3 regions of the Peribacillus sp. JNUCC41 genome follow, and region 2 is predicted to be linked to each of the others. Evidence: a T-box and tRNA genes for the amino acid it is inferred to sense, from the RefSeq annotation. Region 2 holds a T-box; the other regions hold tRNA genes.
The links. The T-box of region 2 lies ahead of thrS (threonine--tRNA ligase). A T-box ahead of a tRNA ligase gene usually reads a tRNA of that ligase, here a tRNA-Thr.

Region 1 (7,180 bases), 630 kb from region 2:
TGAAGGACGGGACTAACACCGATATGCTTCGGGGAGCTGTAAGTAAGCTTTGATCCGGAGATTTCCGAATGGGGAAACCCACTGTTCGTAATGGAACAGTATCTTTACCTGAATACATAGGGTACTGAAGGCAGACCCGGGGAACTGAAACATCTAAGTACCCGGAGGAAGAGAAAGCAAACGCGATTTCCTGAGTAGCGGCGAGCGAAACGGAATTAGCCCAAACCAAGAGGCTTGCCTCTTGGGGTTGTAGGACACTCAACATGGAGTTACAAAGGAACGGGGTAAATGAAGCGACCTGGAAAGGTCCGTCGAAGAAGGTAAAAACCCTGTAGTTGAAACTTCGTTCCCTCCTGAGTGGATCCTGAGTACGGCGGGACACGAGAAATCCCGTCGGAAGCAGGGAGGACCATCTCCCAAGGCTAAATACTCCCTAGTGACCGATAGTGAACCAGTACCGTGAGGGAAAGGTGAAAAGCACCCCGGAAGGGGAGTGAAATAGATCCTGAAACCGTGTGCCTACAAGTAGTCAAAGCCCGTTAATGGGTAATGGCGTGCCTTTTGTAGAATGAACCGGCGAGTTACGATTTCATGCGAGGTTAAGTTGATGAGACGGAGCCGCAGCGAAAGCGAGTCTGAATAGGGCGAATGAGTATGAGGTCGTAGACCCGAAACCAGGTGATCTACCCATGTCCAGGGTGAAGTTCAGGTAACACTGAATGGAGGCCCGAACCCACGCACGTTGAAAAGTGCGGGGATGAGGTGTGGGTAGCGGAGAAATTCCAATCGAACCTGGAGATAGCTGGTTCTCTCCGAAATAGCTTTAGGGCTAGCCTCAAGATGAGAGTATTGGAGGTAGAGCACTGATTGGACTAGGGGCCCCCAACGGGTTACCGAATTCAGTCAAACTCCGAATGCCAAATACTTATTCTTGGGAGTCAGACTGCGAGTGATAAGATCCGTAGTCGAAAGGGAAACAGCCCAGACCACCAGCTAAGGTCCCAAAGTATACGTTAAGTGGAAAAGGATGTGGAGTTGCTTAGACAACCAGGATGTTGGCTTAGAAGCAGCCACCATTTAAAGAGTGCGTAATAGCTCACTGGTCGAGTGACTCCGCGCCGAAAATGTACCGGGGCTAAACGTATCACCGAAGCTGTGGATTGACACCATTGGGTGTCAGTGGTAGGAGAGCGTTCTAAGGGCGTTGAAGTCAGACCGGAAGGACTGGTGGAGCGCTTAGAAGTGAGAATGCCGGTATGAGTAGCGAAAGAAGGGTGAGAATCCCTTCCACCGAATGCCTAAGGTTTCCTGAGGAAGGCTCGTCCGCTCAGGGTTAGTCGGGACCTAAGCCGAGGCCGAAAGGCGTAGGCGATGGACAACAGGTTGATATTCCTGTACCACCTATACATCGTTTGAACGATGGGGGGACGCAGAAGGATAGGGTAAGCGCGCTGTTGGATATGCGCGTCCAAGCAGTTAGGCCGGAAACGAGGCAAATCCCGTTTCCATTAAGGCGGAGCTGTGATGGCGAGGGAAATATAGTACCGAAGTTCCTGATTCCACGCTGCCAAGAAAAGCCTCTAGTGAGATGTAAGGTGCCCGTACCGCAAACCGACACAGGTAGGCGAGGAGAGAATCCTAAGGTGTGCGAGAGAACTCTCGTTAAGGAACTCGGCAAAATGACCCCGTAACTTCGGGAGAAGGGGTGCTTTTTAGGGTGAATAGCCCAGAAAAGCCGCAGTGAATAGGCCCAGGCGACTGTTTAGCAAAAACACAGGTCTCTGCGAAGCCGCAAGGCGAAGTATAGGGGCTGACACCTGCCCGGTGCTGGAAGGTTAAGGGGAGAGGTTAGCGCAAGCGAAGCTTTGAACCGAAGCCCCAGTAAACGGCGGCCGTAACTATAACGGTCCTAAGGTAGCGAAATTCCTTGTCGGGTAAGTTCCGACCCGCACGAAAGGTGTAACGATCTGGGCACTGTCTCAACGAGAGACTCGGTGAAATTATAGTACCTGTGAAGATGCAGGTTACCCGCGACAGGACGGAAAGACCCCGTGGAGCTTTACTGCAGCCTGATATTGAATTTTGGTACAGCTTGTACAGGATAGGTAGGAGCCTGAGAAGCCGGAGCGCTAGCTTCGGTGGAGGCGTTGGTGGGATACTACCCTGGCTGTATTGAAATTCTAACCCGCGCCCCTTATCGGGGTGGGAGACAGTGTCAGGTGGGCAGTTTGACTGGGGCGGTCGCCTCCTAAAGAGTAACGGAGGCGCCCAAAGGTTCCCTCAGAATGGTTGGAAATCATTCGTAGAGTGTAAAGGCACAAGGGAGCTTGACTGCGAGACCTACAAGTCGAGCAGGGACGAAAGTCGGGCTTAGTGATCCGGTGGTTCCGCATGGAAGGGCCATCGCTCAACGGATAAAAGCTACCCCGGGGATAACAGGCTTATCTCCCCCAAGAGTCCACATCGACGGGGAGGTTTGGCACCTCGATGTCGGCTCATCGCATCCTGGGGCTGTAGTCGGTCCCAAGGGTTGGGCTGTTCGCCCATTAAAGCGGTACGCGAGCTGGGTTCAGAACGTCGTGAGACAGTTCGGTCCCTATCCGTCGCGGGCGCAGGAAATTTGAGAGGAGCTGTCCTTAGTACGAGAGGACCGGGATGGACGCACCGCTGGTGTACCAGTTGTCTTGCCAAAGGCATAGCTGGGTAGCTACGTGCGGACGGGATAAGTGCTGAAAGCATCTAAGCATGAAGCCCCCCTCAAGATGAGATTTCCCATGGCGCAAGCTAGTAAGATCCCTGAAAGATGATCAGGTTGATAGGTCAGAGGTGGAAGCGTGGCGACATGTGGAGCTGACTGATACTAATAGATCGAGGACTTAACCAACGCTTTAAAAAAAATGAAATACCTTCTTATTATCTAGTTTTGAAGGAATGAAAATTTCTTCTTGCATTTTCTCAAAAAGACGTTATAATAATATATGTCTTGAAAAAATGTTAACATTGTTTGGTGACGATAGCGAAGAGGTCACACCCGTTCCCATTCCGAACACGGCAGTTAAGCTCTTCAGCGCCGATGGTAGTTGGGGGTTTCCCCCTGTGAGAGTAGGACGTCGCCAAGCAGGTTTCATATGGAGGATTAGCTCAGCTGGGAGAGCATCTGCCTTACAAGCAGAGGGTCGGCGGTTCGATCCCGTCATCCTCCACCATTTTACACCTGCCGGTGTAGCTCAACTGGTAGAGCAACTGACTTGTAATCAGTAGGTTGGGGGTTCAAGTCCTCTTGCCGGCACCATTTTAAAATAGTACAAGCACGAGCCATTAGCTCAGTTGGTAGAGCATCTGACTTTTAATCAGAGGGTCGAAGGTTCGAATCCTTCATGGCTCACCATTTTATATGCGGGTGTGGCGGAATTGGCAGACGCACCAGACTTAGGATCTGGCGCCGCAAGGCGTGGGGGTTCAAGTCCCTTCACCCGCATCTTTCATGCGGAAGTAGTTCAGTGGTAGAATACAACCTTGCCAAGGTTGGGGTCGCGGGTTCGAATCCCGTCTTCCGCTCCACTTTTCGTATGTGCCGGGGTGGCGGAACTGGCAGACGCACAGGACTTAAAATCCTGCGGTAGGTGACTACCGTACCGGTTCGATTCCGGTCCTCGGCACCATCATAATATGCGCCCGTAGCTCAATTGGATAGAGCATCTGACTACGAATCAGAAGGTTGTAGGTTCGACTCCCGCCGGGCGCACCATGTTTTTATTGCGGGAAGTAGCTCAGCTTGGTAGAGCACTTGGTTTGGGACCAAGGGGTCGCAGGTTCGAATCCTGTCTTCCCGACCACGTGATTTTTAATGAATGGGGCCTTAGCTCAGCTGGGAGAGCGCCTGCCTTGCACGCAGGAGGTCAGCGGTTCGATCCCGCTAGGCTCCACCATTTTTCAATCAGAAACTTATATTATATTGGCGGTGTAGCTCAGCTGGCTAGAGCGTACGGTTCATACCCGTGAGGTCGGGGGTTCGATCCCCTCCGCCGCTACCAATAAATATAAGGACCTTTAGCTCAGCTGGTTAGAGCAGACGGCTCATAACCGTCCGGTCGTAGGTTCGAGTCCTACAAGGTCCACCATATTCACTTTTTAAAAGCCATGGAGGTATACCCAAGTTCGGCTGAAGGGATCGGTCTTGAAAACCGACAGGGGAGTCAAATCCCGCGGGGGTTCGAATCCCTCTACCTCCTCCATTTTTTCAAAAAGCAGCAAGTTGTTTTGAAACACCCTTACATAAAGGATGCGGACGAAACGTTATACACGAAAACTTGATGCAAATCGTTTCATTATTACCGTCGCGGGGTGGAGCAGTCCGGTAGCTCGTCGGGCTCATAACCCGAAGGTCGCAGGTTCAAATCCTGTCCCCGCAATTATTAGGTCCCGTGGTGTAGCGGTTAACATGCCTGCCTGTCACGCAGGAGATCGCGGGTTCGATTCCCGTCGGGACCGCCATTTTTAAAATTCAATACATATGTGGCTCAGTAGCTCAGTCGGTAGAGCAAAGGACTGAAAATCCTTGTGTCGGCGGTTCGATTCCGTCCTGAGCCACCATATTCTGAAAAATTACGGCGATTGTGGCGAAGTGGTTAACGCACCTGATTGTGGTTCAGGCATTCGTGGGTTCGATTCCCATCAGTCGCCCCATTTCGCGGGTGTAGTTTAGTGGTAAAACCTCAGCCTTCCAAGCTGATGATGAGGGTTCGATTCCCTTCACCCGCTCCAAATATGGGCCTATAGCTCAGCTGGTTAGAGCGCACGCCTGATAAGCGTGAGGTCGATGGTTCGAGTCCATTTAGGCCCACCATATTTATTGTTCCGCAGTAGCTCAGTGGTAGAGCATTCGGCTGTTAACCGAACGGTCGTAGGTTCGAGTCCTACCTGCGGAGCCATGGGGAAGTACTCAAGAGGCTGAAGAGGCGCCCCTGCTAAGGGTGTAGGTCGCGCGAGCGGCGCGAGGGTTCAAATCCCTCCTTCTCCGCCAGTTGGCCCGTTGGTCAAGCGGTTAAGACACCGCCCTTTCACGGCGGTAACACGGGTTCGAATCCCGTACGGGTCATAACAAAAAGGGAAGCATACATGAATGTATGCTTCTTTTTTTTTCATTTCTTTTCATTGATATAACTATCTTTTTGTTTATAGGGAATGTCTCCAAGATTGGATTCTATATTTTCTTCCTCCAGTGTATCTTCATATACCTTTTGGTTTTTGTTCGGTATGTTCACTCTATTTTTTCCTTCGATATCATTTGCGGCATAACCTTCATAGTCTTCAGGAAACCCGTTCGTTTCATCCTCGGTTTTATATAGATCATTATAATTGTCATGATCGCCTGTGTAATCGGATGGTGTTTCGGATGTACCGAATTTGGCAACTTCACCAAAGCTATCTTCTTTATCCACCATTTCGACTCCATGACGATTTTCAAAATGATCACCCATGGATGGGATTAGTATATCCTCTTCCGCAGGCCGGTCTTGTGAAATTGACCGTTCTGGAGCATGCTCGACACAGTAGAGGGTGCTTGGGATCGCTTCAAGCCTCTCGATGGGGATTTCCCTATTGCAGGTTTTACAATGGCCATACGAGCCTTCTTCCATGGCTTTCAAAGCTTCATCGATTTTCTCCATTTCGGATTGTGCATGCTCATCGAGTGCTTGATTCCGTTCCATCTCGAATAATTCGGTACCAAGATCAGCAGGATGATTATCATAGGATGATAATTCCCCTACGGATTCGGTCTGGCTTTTATCCAGAACGGATTGTTCATCATTTTGAATTCTATTAATTAGCTCATTTTTTTCTTGAAGCAGTTCTTTTTTGAATTTTTGCGTTTGTTGTTTCGTTGCCATATCGGATTCACTCCTTCTAAAGTCTAAATCTCATTTATATTGGTAAGATGGTTGTATTATCTATTACCCGAATCGGAGTATAGGAAAACAATAAGGAACGGATTATAGAAAAAAGGACTGAGCGAATGAGCTCAGTCCCAGGAGATTATATAAGATAGCTGATGAATAATCCAATGGCCATGAGTAAGCCAAAGAAGGTGTTCGTTTGGGCCGTGGCTTTCATTGCTGGCACCATCGTGATCGGCTGCGTTTTACCTACGAAGCCTTTGATTGCGGCCAGGGCTTTCGGGATGCTTAGGAAGGCAAGGAGGATCCACACCGTTACGCTTCCGGTAAGGACTAGCCCAACTAGCCATAGATAAGAGAATGCGAACATGATTGCCATGAATGTCAGGGCGTTTTTCCGGCCCATGACTACCGGCATCGTTTTGCGGCCATGTGCCTTATCTCCGTCATGGTCACGTAGGTTATTCGATAAGTTGATCAACCCGACCAATATTCCACTTGGAATGGCAATTAAGATGGCTGTTGAAGAAACATCACCGGTTTGAATGAAAAAGGCGATCAGGATTATCAAAAAGCCCATGAACAAACCAGAAAAAAGTTCCCCGAATGGTGTATATGAAATGGGCAGGGGGCCGCCTGTATAAAGATAGCCGACAAGCATGCAAACCAGTCCTACTGCAGCAAGCCACCAAGATGATGCGGCACAGATATAGATTCCAATTATCAAGGCGATGGCATACATGCCAAGGGCCAAGTTCATGATTAGTTTTGGGGTCATCCCATGACGGACGATCCCGCCGCCGATGCCTACGGATTCCTCCGTATCCAAGCCTCTCTTGAAATCATAGTATTCATTGAATAAATTGGTTGCAGCTTGTATCAGGATGCTTGCAATCATCATGGCCGCGAATAATAACCAATTCACTCCATCCTCCAAAAGTGCAATAACAGTTCCAAGCAAGACTGGAACAAAAGCTGCGGTTAGTGTATGTGGACGAATTAACTCCCACCAAATCTTCCAGGTCCGTTTAAGGGGAAGTCCGTCGTATTCTGTTTGCATTATTTCTCTCCTCAAAATCATTATTGGTTCTCTCGAAATTATAACAAATATTGAAATGTTGCACAAAAGGTTATCCTAATAAATGCAGGAAAAGTGGGCAACGGTATATTTAGAATCCATGGATGGTACATTTCCAGAATCAAGGATATTTCTCTACATTCGCTAAGATTCATATAATAAGGAAAAAAGCAGGAAAGAATCGTTCGGTAAAGGGGCGTTTTAT
Region 2 (7,180 bases):
ACATTTACTCATGAACTTTGTGCATTTACTCGTAAGTTCCGCGCATTTACTCGTGAGTTCCGCGCATTTACTCGTGAGTTTTGCGCATTTACTCGTGAATTTCGCGCATTTACTCGTGAGTTCCGTGCATTTACTCGTGAGTTTCGCGCATTTACTCGTGAATTTCGCGCATTTACTCGTGAGTTTCGGATTACGCTGCTTTTTTTGTTAGATGCTGCGTTCTTTTATTTGCTGGACCATTTTCTTGATGAACGTTTCTATTGCGACATTTTCAACTTCTTGTTCCCCGTATTTCCGGACATTCACTTCATTTTCTTTCTCTTCTTTATCTCCGAGAACCAGCATATATGGGATTTTCCCCATCTGCGCTTCCCTGACTTTATACCCGAGCTTTTCATTCCGATCATCAATTTTCACTCTTATGCCCAGATTCTTCAGTTCTTTTTGAACCTTTAAACAATAATCCAAATGAACTTGTGAGACGGGGATGATCTGTACTTGCACCGGGGCGAGCCATACTGGAAAAGCACCGGCAAAGTGTTCTATCAGGATTCCGAAAAAGCGATCGATCGATCCAAAAATGGCACGATGAATGACGACCGGACGAACTTTTTCATTATTTTCATCGATGTAAGTCAGATCAAATTTGTCGGGCATTTGAAAATCAAGTTGGATTGTTGCACATTGATGGCTTCGTTTTAATGCATCTTTAATATGAAAATCAATTTTCGGTCCATAAAATGCCCCGTCCCCTTCATTTACTTGATAATGTATCCCGATGCTTTCCAGAACATTTTTCAAGGCTGTTTCAGAAGCTTCCCAAAGGGAATCATCACCCATTGAATCCTCTGGACGCGTCGAAAGCTCAACGGAATACTCGAATCCAAAAGTGCGGTACACCTTATCGATCAGATGAAACACTTGTTTAATTTCACTTTCGATTTGATCCTGCCGAACATAGATGTGGGCATCATCCTGACAAAATGTACGGACACGCAGCATCCCGTTCAATGCCCCGCTATATTCATGACGGTGGACTTGACCGAATTCGGCCATTCGAATGGGTAAATCCCTGTAAGAATAAAGACTGTTTTTAAAAATGAGCATATGCCCCGGACAGTTCATTGGCTTCATCGCGAATTTTGTTTGATCCACCTCAGTGAAGTACATATTCTCATGGTAATGATCCCAGTGACCCGATTGTTCCCATAACCGCTGGTTCATCATGAAAGGAGTCCGAACTTCGTCGTAATCAGCTTCAGTCTGAAGCTCCCGCGAAAATTTCTCCAATTCATTTCTAACGATTTGCCCTTTCGGTAAATAAAACGGCATTCCAGGGGCTTCTTCCGAAAACATGAATAGCTCCAACTGCTTTCCTAATTTACGGTGATCGCGTTTGGCCGCTTCTTCCAGGAATTCAAAGTGTTCCTGTAGATCCTTTTTCTTTCGGAATGCCACGCCATACACCCTTTGAAGAACTTCATTTTGATTGTCTCCCCGCCAATAGGCACCAGATACATGAGTCAATTTGAACGATTTTACAAATGATGTGGATGGAAGGTGCGGTCCTCTGCAAAGATCGACGAATTCCCCCTGTTGATAGATCGTTAATTTTTCACCATTAGGGATGCTCTTTGCAATATCCAACTTGAATGACTCCCCTCTGCCCTCGAATAACTTCACAGCTTCTTCATAAGTCACTTCGACCCTTTTTATTTCTAGATTTTCACTTATGATTTGTTCCATCTCTTTTTCAATAGCTTGTAGATCTTCTGGGCTCAAAGGATGGTCTAACTTAAAATCATAGTAAAAACCATCTTCCACGACTGGCCCCATTCCTAATTCCACATCTCGGTACAATCTTTTCACTGCCTGTGCCAAAACATGCGCCGCTGTATGTCGTAATACTTGTAATCCTTCTTCCGAATCCAGAGTCAAGATCGACAGTTCGGCATCCTCATTCAGCTTGTGACATAGATCAACCAGTTGCTTGTCCAGTGTTCCTGCCACTGCCTTTTTCCTTAAACTTGAGCTGATGGACCCTGCCACGCCTTCCACTGTCATCCCAAGCGGATATTCCTTTTGCTGCCCATCCGGGAATTGAACTTTAATCATTTTTTCACCCATCACATAAACACCCCTTTTTTAGTAATAAAAAAACGCACTCATCCCTATGTAAGGGACGAGTGCGTTTACCCGTGGTTCCACCCAATTTCCCATAAGCAAGTAACACTCATGGCTCTGGAGCTTGTAACGCAGCTAGACGATATCAGTTACTTTTGTTCACCGATATTGCTCAAAGGCGGTAAATCAGTTTCCTAAGCCAGGAAGTTCGCAGCTAACCCTTCCCTCTCTGAAGACCGTAAAAATGATTCATGTCCTTATCATGGCACTAATTATAATAATAAAAAACGCACCCATCCCTAAGTAAGGGACGAGTGCGTTTATACCCGTGATTCCACCCAATTTCCCATAAGCAAGTAACACTCATGGCTCTGGAGCTTGTAACGCAGCTTAGACGATATCAGTTACTTTTGTTCACCGATATAGCTCAAAGGCGGTAAATCAGTTTCCTAAGCCAGGAAGTTCGCAGCTAACCCTTCCCTCTCTGAAGACCGTAAAAATGATTCATGTCCTTATCATGGCACTAATTATAATAATAAAAAACGCACCCATCCCTATATAAGGGACGAGTGCGTTTATACCCGTGATTCCACCCAATTTCCCATAAGCAAGAAACACTCATGGCTCTGGAGCTTGTAACGCAGCTTAGACGATATCAGCTACTCTTGTTCACCGATATAGCTCAAAGGCGGTAAATCAGTTCCCTAAGCCAGGAAGTTCGCAGCTAACCCTTCCCTCTCTGAAGACCGTAAAAATGATTCATGTCCTTATCAATGCTTCTAAAAATGTAAATGGATTTTTATATTGTTATATATATTACAATATATTCCCATAAGTGACAACCCCAATTTTATAATTCTCAGATTCTTGACCTGGATGAAAAATAAATCAAAATGAAAAACCCGTTCGCCATGACGGGTTTTTTGATTGATTCAATCTTCATCGACTATCGTTAGACTTGAATTCTTTATTCTAAGCCATAGCGTAAGTCCAGTGATCCAGAGAATTAGCGCGCATCCAAAGCCGAGCAAAGATAACGGTGCAAGGATTTGATGCTCCCCAAACATGACAGTGTCTGGCACAATAAGCAATGTGATAAGCGCCAATAAACAGAGAAGCACTCCTGTTGCATAGTAAACCTTGATTTGGAAAAGTGACGCCAAAGGTAAAAAATGAATCCCTACAATAATGGCGATGACTCCCGGTATAAGATCGGTCTGATTGATCAAGTTACAGATGACAATGGCAATCCCAATCAGCAAACCTTCGGCAATGAAGACCATATTAAACAAGAATCCGATACGCTTCAGACGCCTAGCCCCATCTCCTGAAACTTGATTGGACATTTTTTGTGATGCATGAATTAATGAAATGCCGCCGATAACCATTATGATTCCCACGAAGATGGCTGCGAGTTCCATGTAAGGAAACCCCCACCCCTGCAATCCCATTACACCGGTACCTGCCCACAGCGTACCGAAGAACGCCATGAAAATGACTCCAATTCCAGAACCGCGAAACGCCTCTTTCATCCTCATTTTCCTTTCATCCACAGTAATAAAAGTACATAGAATAATAGTATTGCTTACCCTCCCCAATTATTCAGCTGCAAAAAAAATGATTTTAATACCTTATTGCAAAAATCACCATACTGCGATATTATGATATTAATTAGTGATTGATTAATCACTAATTAATGAAATTATGGAGGATACCAATGGCCAGACCAAAAAAAGAGAACCGAAAAGATGACATTCTGGAAGCTGGTTTGGAGGTTTTTGCAGATAAAGGCTATTACAATACAACGACTGCCTTAATTGCCGAAAAAGCCGGCATCTCCCAGCCATATGTGTTTAAATTCTTTAAAACTAAAGAGGAGTTATTCGTAGCGGCCCTGGATCGGGCATACGAAAGGATCCTTGAAGCTTTTAAAATTGAAACAGGACCCGAAGACCTTGTTAACCATATGATCCAGGTATATGAAGAATTGACTGAATCCAATCCCAATGAAATTGCCTTGCAGGTCATAGGACTTTCAGTGACGGAAGACGCAATAAGAAATTCTACGCAGAAAGGGTTAGCAAGCATTAGAAATCACACACTTGAAAAATTTCAATCTGCCGGAATTCCGAATGCAGAGGACCAAGTGACCACCTTCCTGGCGAGGGGGATACTTTGCAATATTTCCCACTTCATCAATATGCCCGAGCTTATAGATGGCGGGGGCAGGTAAGAACCGATTTTCATCGGTTTCTTATTTTGAATGTTTATTTAGTGATTGATCAATAAATTAAAAGGGGATGTAAAATATGAAGAAAGCTATTGTGTTAGGAGCAACTGGCGGATCAGGTCAAGTCATTGTTTCAGAATTGTTATCAAGGGGCACAGAAGTCATTGCTTTCGGGCGTTCAAGAAGTAAGCTAGAGCGATTAATGAAAGAGCATGATCATTCGCAACAATTATCATACAGAATCGGTGACATCTTTGATTACAAAACCATTGTTGAGGCTGCAGAAGATGCGGAAGTCATTTTCCAATGTGCCAACGTTCCCTATCAAGAGATGGCTTTAAAACTCCTTTTACTTGGGGAAAGTGTCATGAAGGCAACCGATATTTTAGGTAAGAAGATTGTCATTGTAGATGGGATATATATCTATGGGCACCAAGTTGCGAAAGGAGATGAAAACCATCCAAAACAGCCGCATACAAAAAAAGGGCAAATCAGGTTGGAATTCGAGAAACTCATATTCAGCCAAAAATGGAAAAATGCCAGAGCATTGATTGTCAGGCTGCCAGACTATTATGGCGCTACCTCACAGAACTCCTACCTTCAGCCAACATTGAATGGACTCGCAGCAAATAAAACGACCGTCTTTATCGGGGACTTAAAAACACCAAGAGAATATGTCTACTTACCTGATGCAGCAAAAATGATCGTGGAAATAGCAGAAAAAGACAACTCCTATGGAGAAAATTGGAACATCCCTGGGCCTGGTCTGATTTCCGGAAACGAAATCATCCAAATTGCCCGTCAGGTAACGGGACAGAAAAAGATGGTTCTTCCCCTTACAAAAAACATCATTCAGATACTTGGCTTGTTCAACCCTTTCATGAAAGAAGTAGTGGAAATCATGTATTTAACCAAAGAAGGATTCATCCTGGATGGAGAAAAATATGAAAACCGTATCGGCCCCATACCTAAAACTCCATACAAAGAAGGAATGGAAGAAACAATGCGAACTTTAATGAGTTAATTGCCGTTTTCATCGATATATACTTATTTTCGAAGATATAACTGGATTTCGGAGATATAACTGGACTTCCGAAGATATATTTCTATTTTCGGAGATCTAACTGGGTTTTCGGAGATATATTCCTATTTTCGAAGATATATCTCCATTTTCGGAGATATAACTGGATTTTCATACAAATCCTCATAAAAAAACCTGAGTCCCAAAGGGATTTCAGGTTTTTATCTATTCATATCAAGCCACATCTGATTTATCAAATTGACAATCTTTTAATGATATTAATTTGGTCTTGTGATAAATCTTGTATCCTAACCAGATCGCCAGGAATATCGGTAATCCGATATAGGAGACAGCGACGCCATACCAGTCGATGCTGCCGCTTAGGAATGCTTGATAATTCTGCCCGGCAATGACTCCCATGCAAAGGACGAATGATAGGATCGGACCGAGTGGAAACCATTTTGCTTTATATTTCAATTCGTTCAGGTCACCACCCTGTGCAACATAGGCAAGTCTAAAGCGATAATGGCTGATGGCGATTCCAATCCAGGCGATGAAGCCGGTTAGCCCGGATGCATTCAATAGCCATGTAAATACATGGTCCCCAAAAATGGAGGTCAAGAAGGCGAGCCCGCCAATTAATGTCGTTAGTATCAAAGCATTCATCGGGATTCCCCTGCGATTGACTTTGGCGAGGAATTGGGGAGCTTGTTTATCTTTCGCCATCGACCATAACATCCGCGTTGATGCATATAGTCCCGAGTTCCCTGCGGATAGTAAGGAAGTCAACACGACTGCATTCATGACGGATGCCGCGAATGCAAGTCCTGCCCGTTCAAAGACAAGTGTGAAAGGGCTTACAGAAATGTTTTCTACATCCCCGTTCAGCAAACTTGGACTTGTATACGGAATCAAGAGGCCGAGTATCAGGATGGCTCCGATGTAAAATAATAGGATGCGCCAAAATACTTGGCGGATCGCATTCGGAACATTTTTTTCGGGATTCTCACTTTCCCCGGCAGCAATACCAACCAGCTCCGTGCCTTGAAAAGAAAATCCCGCGATAAGAAAGATTGAGATGATCGATAAAAATCCTCCCTTGAATGGTGCCTCGTCCATGGTGAAGTTTTCGAATCCAATCACCTTTCCGCCAAAAACCCCAAATATGGTCAATAAACCAATAATGATGAAGCAAATGATAGCAATGACTTTTATTAAGGCAAACCAATATTCAGATTCACCATAGCTTTTAATGGATAGGGCGTTGAGGGTGAAGACGATTCCAAGAAATAATCCACTCCATATAAGGCTGGGTACATCAGGGAGCCAGAATTTCATGATGATGGCTGCAGCAGCTATTTCCACGGCAAGGGTGACAGCCCAGTTAAACCAATAATTCCAGCCAAGTGCAAAGCCGAATGCGGGATCAACAAAGCGTGTGGCATAGGTGGAAAATGATCCCGACACAGGCATATATGTCGCCATTTCCCCTAAGCTCGTCATAAGGAAATAAACCATGATTCCAATGCAGGCATAGGCAGCAAGGGCACCACCGGGCCCTGCGCTCTGAATGGTTGCCCCGCTTGCCAGGAATAATCCGGTTCCTATTGAACCTCCAATGGCAATCATGGTCATATGCCTTGCTTTCAGTTTCCTTTTAACTGTCGGTTCTTGATTATCAATGAGATTCATGTCCATATGGTTCCTACCTCATTTTCTTTTAAAGTTAAAAGTTCAAGAAATATAAGAGTTTTTAACAATCGCTTTGTGAAAGTCTTAATAGTTCGCTTCACTTGCTGGGATCC
Region 3 (5,700 bases), 2.0 Mb from region 2:
CAAGGTTTAAAAATTAAACATACTTAAAGAATACTTTTTCGCCATCATTTCCAAGATTTTTATCCCCGCAACGCTGTTCCCCTTCTCATCCAGCGCTGCACCATAAATTCCAATTCCACATTTTCCGGGAACGGCCCCCATGATTCCCCCTGACACACCGCTTTTTGCCGGTATGCCCACATTGATGGCAAATTCACCTGATGCGTTATACATGCCGCAAGTGACCATGAATGTCTTGCAAATACGGGCAATATCCCCGGGGATGATTTGCTTTCCCGTCAACAAATCTTTCCCATTCATGGCCAGCACACAGCCTATCCTTGCCAAATCCTGACTATCCATTTCAATGGCACACTGCTTCGAGTACAATTCGATTAAGTCCTCCACATCCTCATTTATTACATTATGCTGCTTTAAAAAATAGCTTAACGACCTATTTAAGTCTGCTGTATTGTATTCTGACCGGGCTACATCTTCATTAAAACCAATCGTGGGGTTTTGAGTCAATTCCCGGATAAAATCTAAAATACGCTGAAATCGTTCATTCACACTATCACCTGCGATCATGTGGGTCACAGTCAATGCTCCTGCATTGATCATCGGATTTAACGGTTTGGATGGCTTGTTTGTCTCTAACTTGGCAATCGAATTGAAAGGGTCGCCGGTGGGTTCCTTACCTACATAGGAAAAGACATATTCCTCCCCTTTTTCCATTAATACGAGAGCAAGTGTCAAAACTTTCGATATGCTTTGCAGTGTCATTTTCCCACTTACATCCCCCGCACAATATCCTTTTCCGTCAGGATAGTAAATAGCAACAGATAAATCCCCAGGATTCGCCTTTTCAAGGGCCGGTATATAGTCCGCTACCTTTCCCATATTTGTATATTCTTTTGCCTGATCGACCAGTTGCTGTAACTCGTCATTGGACCTGCATTGACATCCCATATTGTTCACATTTTGCCGCCCCTTAGAAAATTTGTTATTTGAAGTGTTCTTAAATAGTGGTTTTTTATTTATTACCATATTTCATTGATATTATTTAGAAAAAGTACGAAGCGGAAAATAAATAGAAGTAAGGTTAAAAGAGCTAATTTCCTGGTTGATAACGGACTAGTGCTACATGTCTCAATATGAACATTCTAACAACACAATGCAGAACATGATTCTGCATTGCTTTGGTCGTGTTAAAGACAAAGGAAAACAACAACATATACAGGCAACAGTCAAGCAGTAAGACAGCTAAGCTAACGCCATGTAAAAAAGTCAGGAGCAACTTCCCTGTTCTTTAAAGAAGATTTAATTGAAAAAAGAAGGAATTAGACGTGCTCAGACGGAAATATAGACATACGAATAATATTAAGCTTTCATATGTCTTTCACACTTATGGAAAGTAGGAAAAGCCATGGGAAAATCGAAGAGTTTACAAGAAATCTATAACGCCAACCGTCCAGAAAATAATGAACTATTCCGAGCGATACAAAAGCATCTACAAATGAAGCATCCAGACAAACGAATGACAGCTACGAGAACATTGCAAATAATTGTGGCTGATAGTGTTTCATTCGGAGAGCTGCGTAATGTGGAAGCCCTCCTTCTTCACAGTCAATAAGGATCTGTTGTTTTACAAGCCTTTCGATAATTTTAAACAAAGAAAGGAAATCATCAATGAAAGAATCTCTAAAAAAATTCTAAAACATTCTTCTTAATCGTGCCACTTGTGACATTGGCTTTTTGATGCTCAACCAGACCTATTAATCTAGCTTAAATCAACATGTCACATGTAAGTTGGTTCGTTTCATAAACTCAGCAGCATTCATTCCCAATCACTTTTGCCTTTGTAATAGCCTGTTTTCGTTTTATCAATTTGGTACGGATTTACTTTCATTTGGTGAGTTAAAATGCTCATAAGATAAAGATTGACAACATTTTTATCGTGACTCATACTAGAAATGAATTAATGACAGAATATTAAGAATATTGGAGGGGTAAGTATGAATAAGATTTTCGTTCCTAACGCAATCACCACTTTAACAAATCTTTTCTACAATTCGACTACAATGAATGAGTATTTAGCGATGAGAACCGCTCAATTCTACATTGAAGACCTGAAGCTACTGCAAGACGTGGAAGCTGTTGCCCTGGCAATTGAAAATCAAAATGCTTTCGCTTTAATGTCTAAATTTAAATTATTTGATTATAAGGCTGCCGAAGAAATTGAAATCGCACTATCCTCTTCTGGCTATACGGAAGCGGAGCTAAATGCAATCAATATTGAAATCTAAATTTATTGTTTTGGAACGAATGGGAGAGTTAATGCTCTTTCCATTCGTTTTTTATTTTCATCATTAGAACAAACGTACTCTATACTATTGCTGATCAAATAATTTTTAAATATTTCTTATCACTCCCCACAATATCTGTGGCACCTAAATTCATGTATCGCCTCCATTCTTGAGTGATGAAAAATCAATGCACAATAATCCCGCACATTATTTGTACATATGTTATAGTGCGCCATAAACACAAAAAAGCTTCACACAATTAAGTGTGAAGCTTTTTGTAATAGCGATTCTTCGCTATTCGTGATACCGGTGGCCGGGGTCGAACCGGCACTCCAGAGGAACACGATTTTGAGTCGTGCGCGTCTGCCAATTCCGCCACACCGGCATGTATGTTGGAGGCGGCAACCGGAATCGAACCGGTGGTAAAGGTTTTGCAGACCTCTGCCTTACCGCTTGGCTATGCCGCCAACGTTTTTGGAGCGAAAGACGGGATTCGAACCCGCGACCCCAACCTTGGCAAGGTTGTATTCTACCACTGAACTACTTTCGCATATGGCTGGGCTAGAAGGGATCGAACCTTCGCATGACGGAATCAAAATCCGTTGCCTTACCGCTTGGCTATAGCCCATTAACGTTGTAATCATTATACCATGTTTTATTAAATGGGGCGACTGATGGGAATCGAACCCACGAATGCCTGAACCACAATCAGGTGCGTTAACCACTTCGCCACAATCGCCATTATAGGATTGAAATTGGCAGGGGTAGTAGGAATCGAACCCACACTGGAGGTTTTGGAGACCTCTGTTCTACCTTTAAACTATACCCCTGTAAGAAAGATGGTGGAGGGGGGCAGATTCGAACTGCCGAACCCGAAGGAGCGGATTTACAGTCCGCCGCGTTTAGCCACTTCGCTACCCCTCCGCATATGGATGAAACATGGTGCCGGCAAGAGGACTTGAACCCCCAACCTACTGATTACAAGTCAGTTGCTCTACCAGTTGAGCTACACCGGCACTACTATGGTGGCTCAGGACGGAATCGAACCGCCGACACAAGGATTTTCAGTCCTTTGCTCTACCGACTGAGCTACTGAGCCAAACAATAAAATGGCGGTCCCGACGGGAATCGAACCCGCGATCTCCTGCGTGACAGGCAGGCATGTTAACCGCTACACCACGGGACCATAGATTGCGGGGACAGGATTTGAACCTGCGACCTTCGGGTTATGAGCCCGACGAGCTACCGGACTGCTCCACCCCGCGACGGTATTAATGTTACTATTATGAATCAAGTTTTCGTGTTGAGCGTTTCAAGGGGATGAATGATCAATCCTTTATAGAGAAACAACCTGATCTTATTGAATAATGGTGGAGGATGACGGGATCGAACCGCCGACCCTCTGCTTGTAAGGCAGATGCTCTCCCAGCTGAGCTAATCCTCCAATATGTTGTCTAAATGGTGACCCGTACGGGATTCGAACCCGTGTTACCGCCGTGAAAGGGCGGTGTCTTAACCGCTTGACCAACGGGCCAGGTATAAATGGCGGAGAGCAAGGGATTTGAACCCTTGAGACAGGGTTACCCGTCTACACGATTTCCAATCGTGCTCCTTCGGCCACTCGGACAGCTCTCCAATAATGGCTCCGCAGGTAGGACTCGAACCTACGACCGTTCGGTTAACAGCCGAATGCTCTACCACTGAGCTACTGCGGAACAATATAAGCTTGGCGACGTCCTACTCTCACAGGGGGAAACCCCCAACTACCATCGGCGCTGAAGAGCTTAACTGCCGTGTTCGGAATGGGAACGGGTGTGACCTCTTCGCTATCGTCACCAAACAATGTTAACATTTTTTCAAGACATATATTATTATAACGTCTTTTTGAGAAAATGCAAGAAGAAATTTTCATTCCTTCAAAACTAGATAATAAGAAGGTATTTCATTTTTTTAAAGCGTTGGTTAAGTCCTCGATCTATTAGTATCAGTCAGCTCCACATGTCGCCACGCTTCCACCTCTGACCTATCAACCTGATCATCTTTCAGGGATCTTACTAGCTTACGCCATGGGAAATCTCATCTTGAGGGGGGCTTCATGCTTAGATGCTTTCAGCACTTATCCCGTCCGCACGTAGCTACCCAGCTATGCCTTTGGCAAGACAACTGGTACACCAGCGGTGCGTCCATCCCGGTCCTCTCGTACTAAGGACAGCTCCTCTCAAATTTCCTGCGCCCGCGACGGATAGGGACCGAACTGTCTCACGACGTTCTGAACCCAGCTCGCGTACCGCTTTAATGGGCGAACAGCCCAACCCTTGGGACCGACTACAGCCCCAGGATGCGATGAGCCGACATCGAGGTGCCAAACCTCCCCGTCGATGTGGACTCTTGGGGAGATAAGCCTGTTATCCCCGGGGTAGCTTTTATCCGTTGAGCGATGGCCCTTCCATGCGGAACCACCGGATCACTAAGCCCGACTTTCGTCCCTGCTCGACTTGTAGGTCTCGCAGTCAAGCTCCCTTGTGCCTTTACACTCTACGAATGATTTCCAACCATTCTGAGGGAACCTTTGGGCGCCTCCGTTACTCTTTAGGAGGCGACCGCCCCAGTCAAACTGCCCACCTGACACTGTCTCCCACCCCGATAAGGGGCGCGGGTTAGAATTTCAATACAGCCAGGGTAGTATCCCACCAACGCCTCCACCGAAGCTAGCGCTCCGGCTTCTCAGGCTCCTACCTATCCTGTACAAGCTGTACCAAAATTCAATATCAGGCTGCAGTAAAGCTCCACGGGGTCTTTCCGTCCTGTCGCGGGTAACCTGCATCTTCACAGGTACTATAATTTCACCGAGTCTCTCGTTGAGACAGTGCCCAGATCGTTACACCTTTCGTGCGGGTCGGAACTTACCCGACAAGGAATTTCGCTACCTTAGGACCGTTATAGTTACGGCCGCCGTTTACTGGGGCTTCGGTTCAAAGCTTCGCTTGCGCTAACCTCTCCCCTTAACCTTCCAGCACCGGGCAGGTGTCAGCCCCTATACTTCGCCTTGCGGCTTCGCAGAGACCTGTGTTTTTGCTAAACAGTCGCCTGGGCCTATTCACTGCGGCTTTTCTGGGCTATTCACCCTAAAAAGCACCCCTTCTCCCGAAGTTACGGGGTCATTTTGCCGAGTTCCTTAACGAGAGTTCTCTCGCACACCTTAGGATTCTCTCCTCGCCTACCTGTGTCGGTTTGCGGTACGGGCACCTTACATCTCACTAGAGGCTTTTCTTGGCAGCGTGGAATCAGGAACTTCGGTACTATATTTCCCTCGCCATCACAGCTCCGCCTTAATGGAAACGGGATTTGCCTCGTTTCCGGCCTAACTGCTTGGACGCGCATATCCAACAGCGCGCTTACCCTATCCTTCTGCGTC

Region 1: it encodes a tRNA-Thr, which carries the amino acid that the T-box ahead of thrS (threonine--tRNA ligase) is inferred to sense. The anticodon was not compared.
Region 3: it encodes a tRNA-Thr, which carries the amino acid that the T-box ahead of thrS (threonine--tRNA ligase) is inferred to sense. The anticodon was not compared.

Annotation. Positions count from the first base shown of each region.
Region 1 is NZ_CP062163.1:1,235,678-1,242,857, reverse strand. Features, by position in the region: rRNA gene JNUCC41_RS06215 (23S ribosomal RNA) at 1-2,884, shown strand, start outside; rRNA gene rrf (5S ribosomal RNA) at 3,004-3,119, shown strand; tRNA gene JNUCC41_RS06205 (tRNA-Val) at 3,131-3,206, shown strand; tRNA gene JNUCC41_RS06200 (tRNA-Thr) at 3,217-3,292, shown strand; tRNA gene JNUCC41_RS06195 (tRNA-Lys) at 3,313-3,388, shown strand; tRNA gene JNUCC41_RS06190 (tRNA-Leu) at 3,397-3,478, shown strand; tRNA gene JNUCC41_RS06185 (tRNA-Gly) at 3,487-3,561, shown strand; tRNA gene JNUCC41_RS06180 (tRNA-Leu) at 3,574-3,662, shown strand; tRNA gene JNUCC41_RS06175 (tRNA-Arg) at 3,672-3,748, shown strand; tRNA gene JNUCC41_RS06170 (tRNA-Pro) at 3,760-3,836, shown strand; tRNA gene JNUCC41_RS06165 (tRNA-Ala) at 3,854-3,929, shown strand; tRNA gene JNUCC41_RS06160 (tRNA-Met) at 3,958-4,034, shown strand; tRNA gene JNUCC41_RS06155 (tRNA-Ile) at 4,045-4,121, shown strand; tRNA gene JNUCC41_RS06150 (tRNA-Ser) at 4,143-4,235, shown strand; tRNA gene JNUCC41_RS06145 (tRNA-Met) at 4,339-4,412, shown strand; tRNA gene JNUCC41_RS06140 (tRNA-Asp) at 4,419-4,494, shown strand; tRNA gene JNUCC41_RS06135 (tRNA-Phe) at 4,518-4,593, shown strand; tRNA gene JNUCC41_RS06130 (tRNA-His) at 4,611-4,686, shown strand; tRNA gene JNUCC41_RS06125 (tRNA-Gly) at 4,691-4,764, shown strand; tRNA gene JNUCC41_RS06120 (tRNA-Ile) at 4,770-4,846, shown strand; tRNA gene JNUCC41_RS06115 (tRNA-Asn) at 4,857-4,931, shown strand; tRNA gene JNUCC41_RS06110 (tRNA-Ser) at 4,933-5,023, shown strand; tRNA gene JNUCC41_RS06105 (tRNA-Glu) at 5,027-5,098, shown strand; gene JNUCC41_RS06100 (TraR/DksA C4-type zinc finger protein) at 5,142-5,891, opposite strand; gene JNUCC41_RS06095 (1,4-dihydroxy-2-naphthoate polyprenyltransferase) at 6,037-6,957, opposite strand.
Region 2 is NZ_CP062163.1:600,913-608,092, forward strand. Features, by position in the region: gene thrS (threonine--tRNA ligase) at 208-2,115, opposite strand; T-box leader at 2,176-2,397, opposite strand; T-box leader at 2,428-2,652, opposite strand; T-box leader at 2,683-2,907, opposite strand; gene JNUCC41_RS02945 (DUF7010 family protein) at 3,057-3,662, opposite strand; gene JNUCC41_RS02950 (TetR/AcrR family transcriptional regulator) at 3,842-4,357, shown strand; gene JNUCC41_RS02955 (SDR family NAD(P)-dependent oxidoreductase) at 4,434-5,378, shown strand; gene JNUCC41_RS02960 (amino acid permease) at 5,610-7,073, opposite strand.
Region 3 is NZ_CP062163.1:2,637,589-2,643,288, reverse strand. Features, by position in the region: gene glsA (glutaminase A) at 7-948, opposite strand; gene JNUCC41_RS12910 (hypothetical protein) at 1,406-1,612, shown strand; gene JNUCC41_RS12905 (hypothetical protein) at 1,995-2,285, shown strand; tRNA gene JNUCC41_RS12900 (tRNA-Leu) at 2,590-2,670, opposite strand; tRNA gene JNUCC41_RS12895 (tRNA-Cys) at 2,679-2,752, opposite strand; tRNA gene JNUCC41_RS12890 (tRNA-Gly) at 2,761-2,835, opposite strand; tRNA gene JNUCC41_RS12885 (tRNA-Gln) at 2,839-2,913, opposite strand; tRNA gene JNUCC41_RS12880 (tRNA-His) at 2,949-3,024, opposite strand; tRNA gene JNUCC41_RS12875 (tRNA-Trp) at 3,042-3,115, opposite strand; tRNA gene JNUCC41_RS12870 (tRNA-Tyr) at 3,126-3,209, opposite strand; tRNA gene JNUCC41_RS12865 (tRNA-Thr) at 3,226-3,301, opposite strand; tRNA gene JNUCC41_RS12860 (tRNA-Phe) at 3,309-3,384, opposite strand; tRNA gene JNUCC41_RS12855 (tRNA-Asp) at 3,396-3,471, opposite strand; tRNA gene JNUCC41_RS12850 (tRNA-Met) at 3,477-3,550, opposite strand; tRNA gene JNUCC41_RS12845 (tRNA-Val) at 3,654-3,729, opposite strand; tRNA gene JNUCC41_RS12840 (tRNA-Glu) at 3,745-3,819, opposite strand; tRNA gene JNUCC41_RS12835 (tRNA-Ser) at 3,829-3,920, opposite strand; tRNA gene JNUCC41_RS12830 (tRNA-Asn) at 3,926-4,000, opposite strand; rRNA gene rrf (5S ribosomal RNA) at 4,010-4,125, opposite strand; rRNA gene JNUCC41_RS12820 (23S ribosomal RNA) at 4,244-5,700, opposite strand, start outside.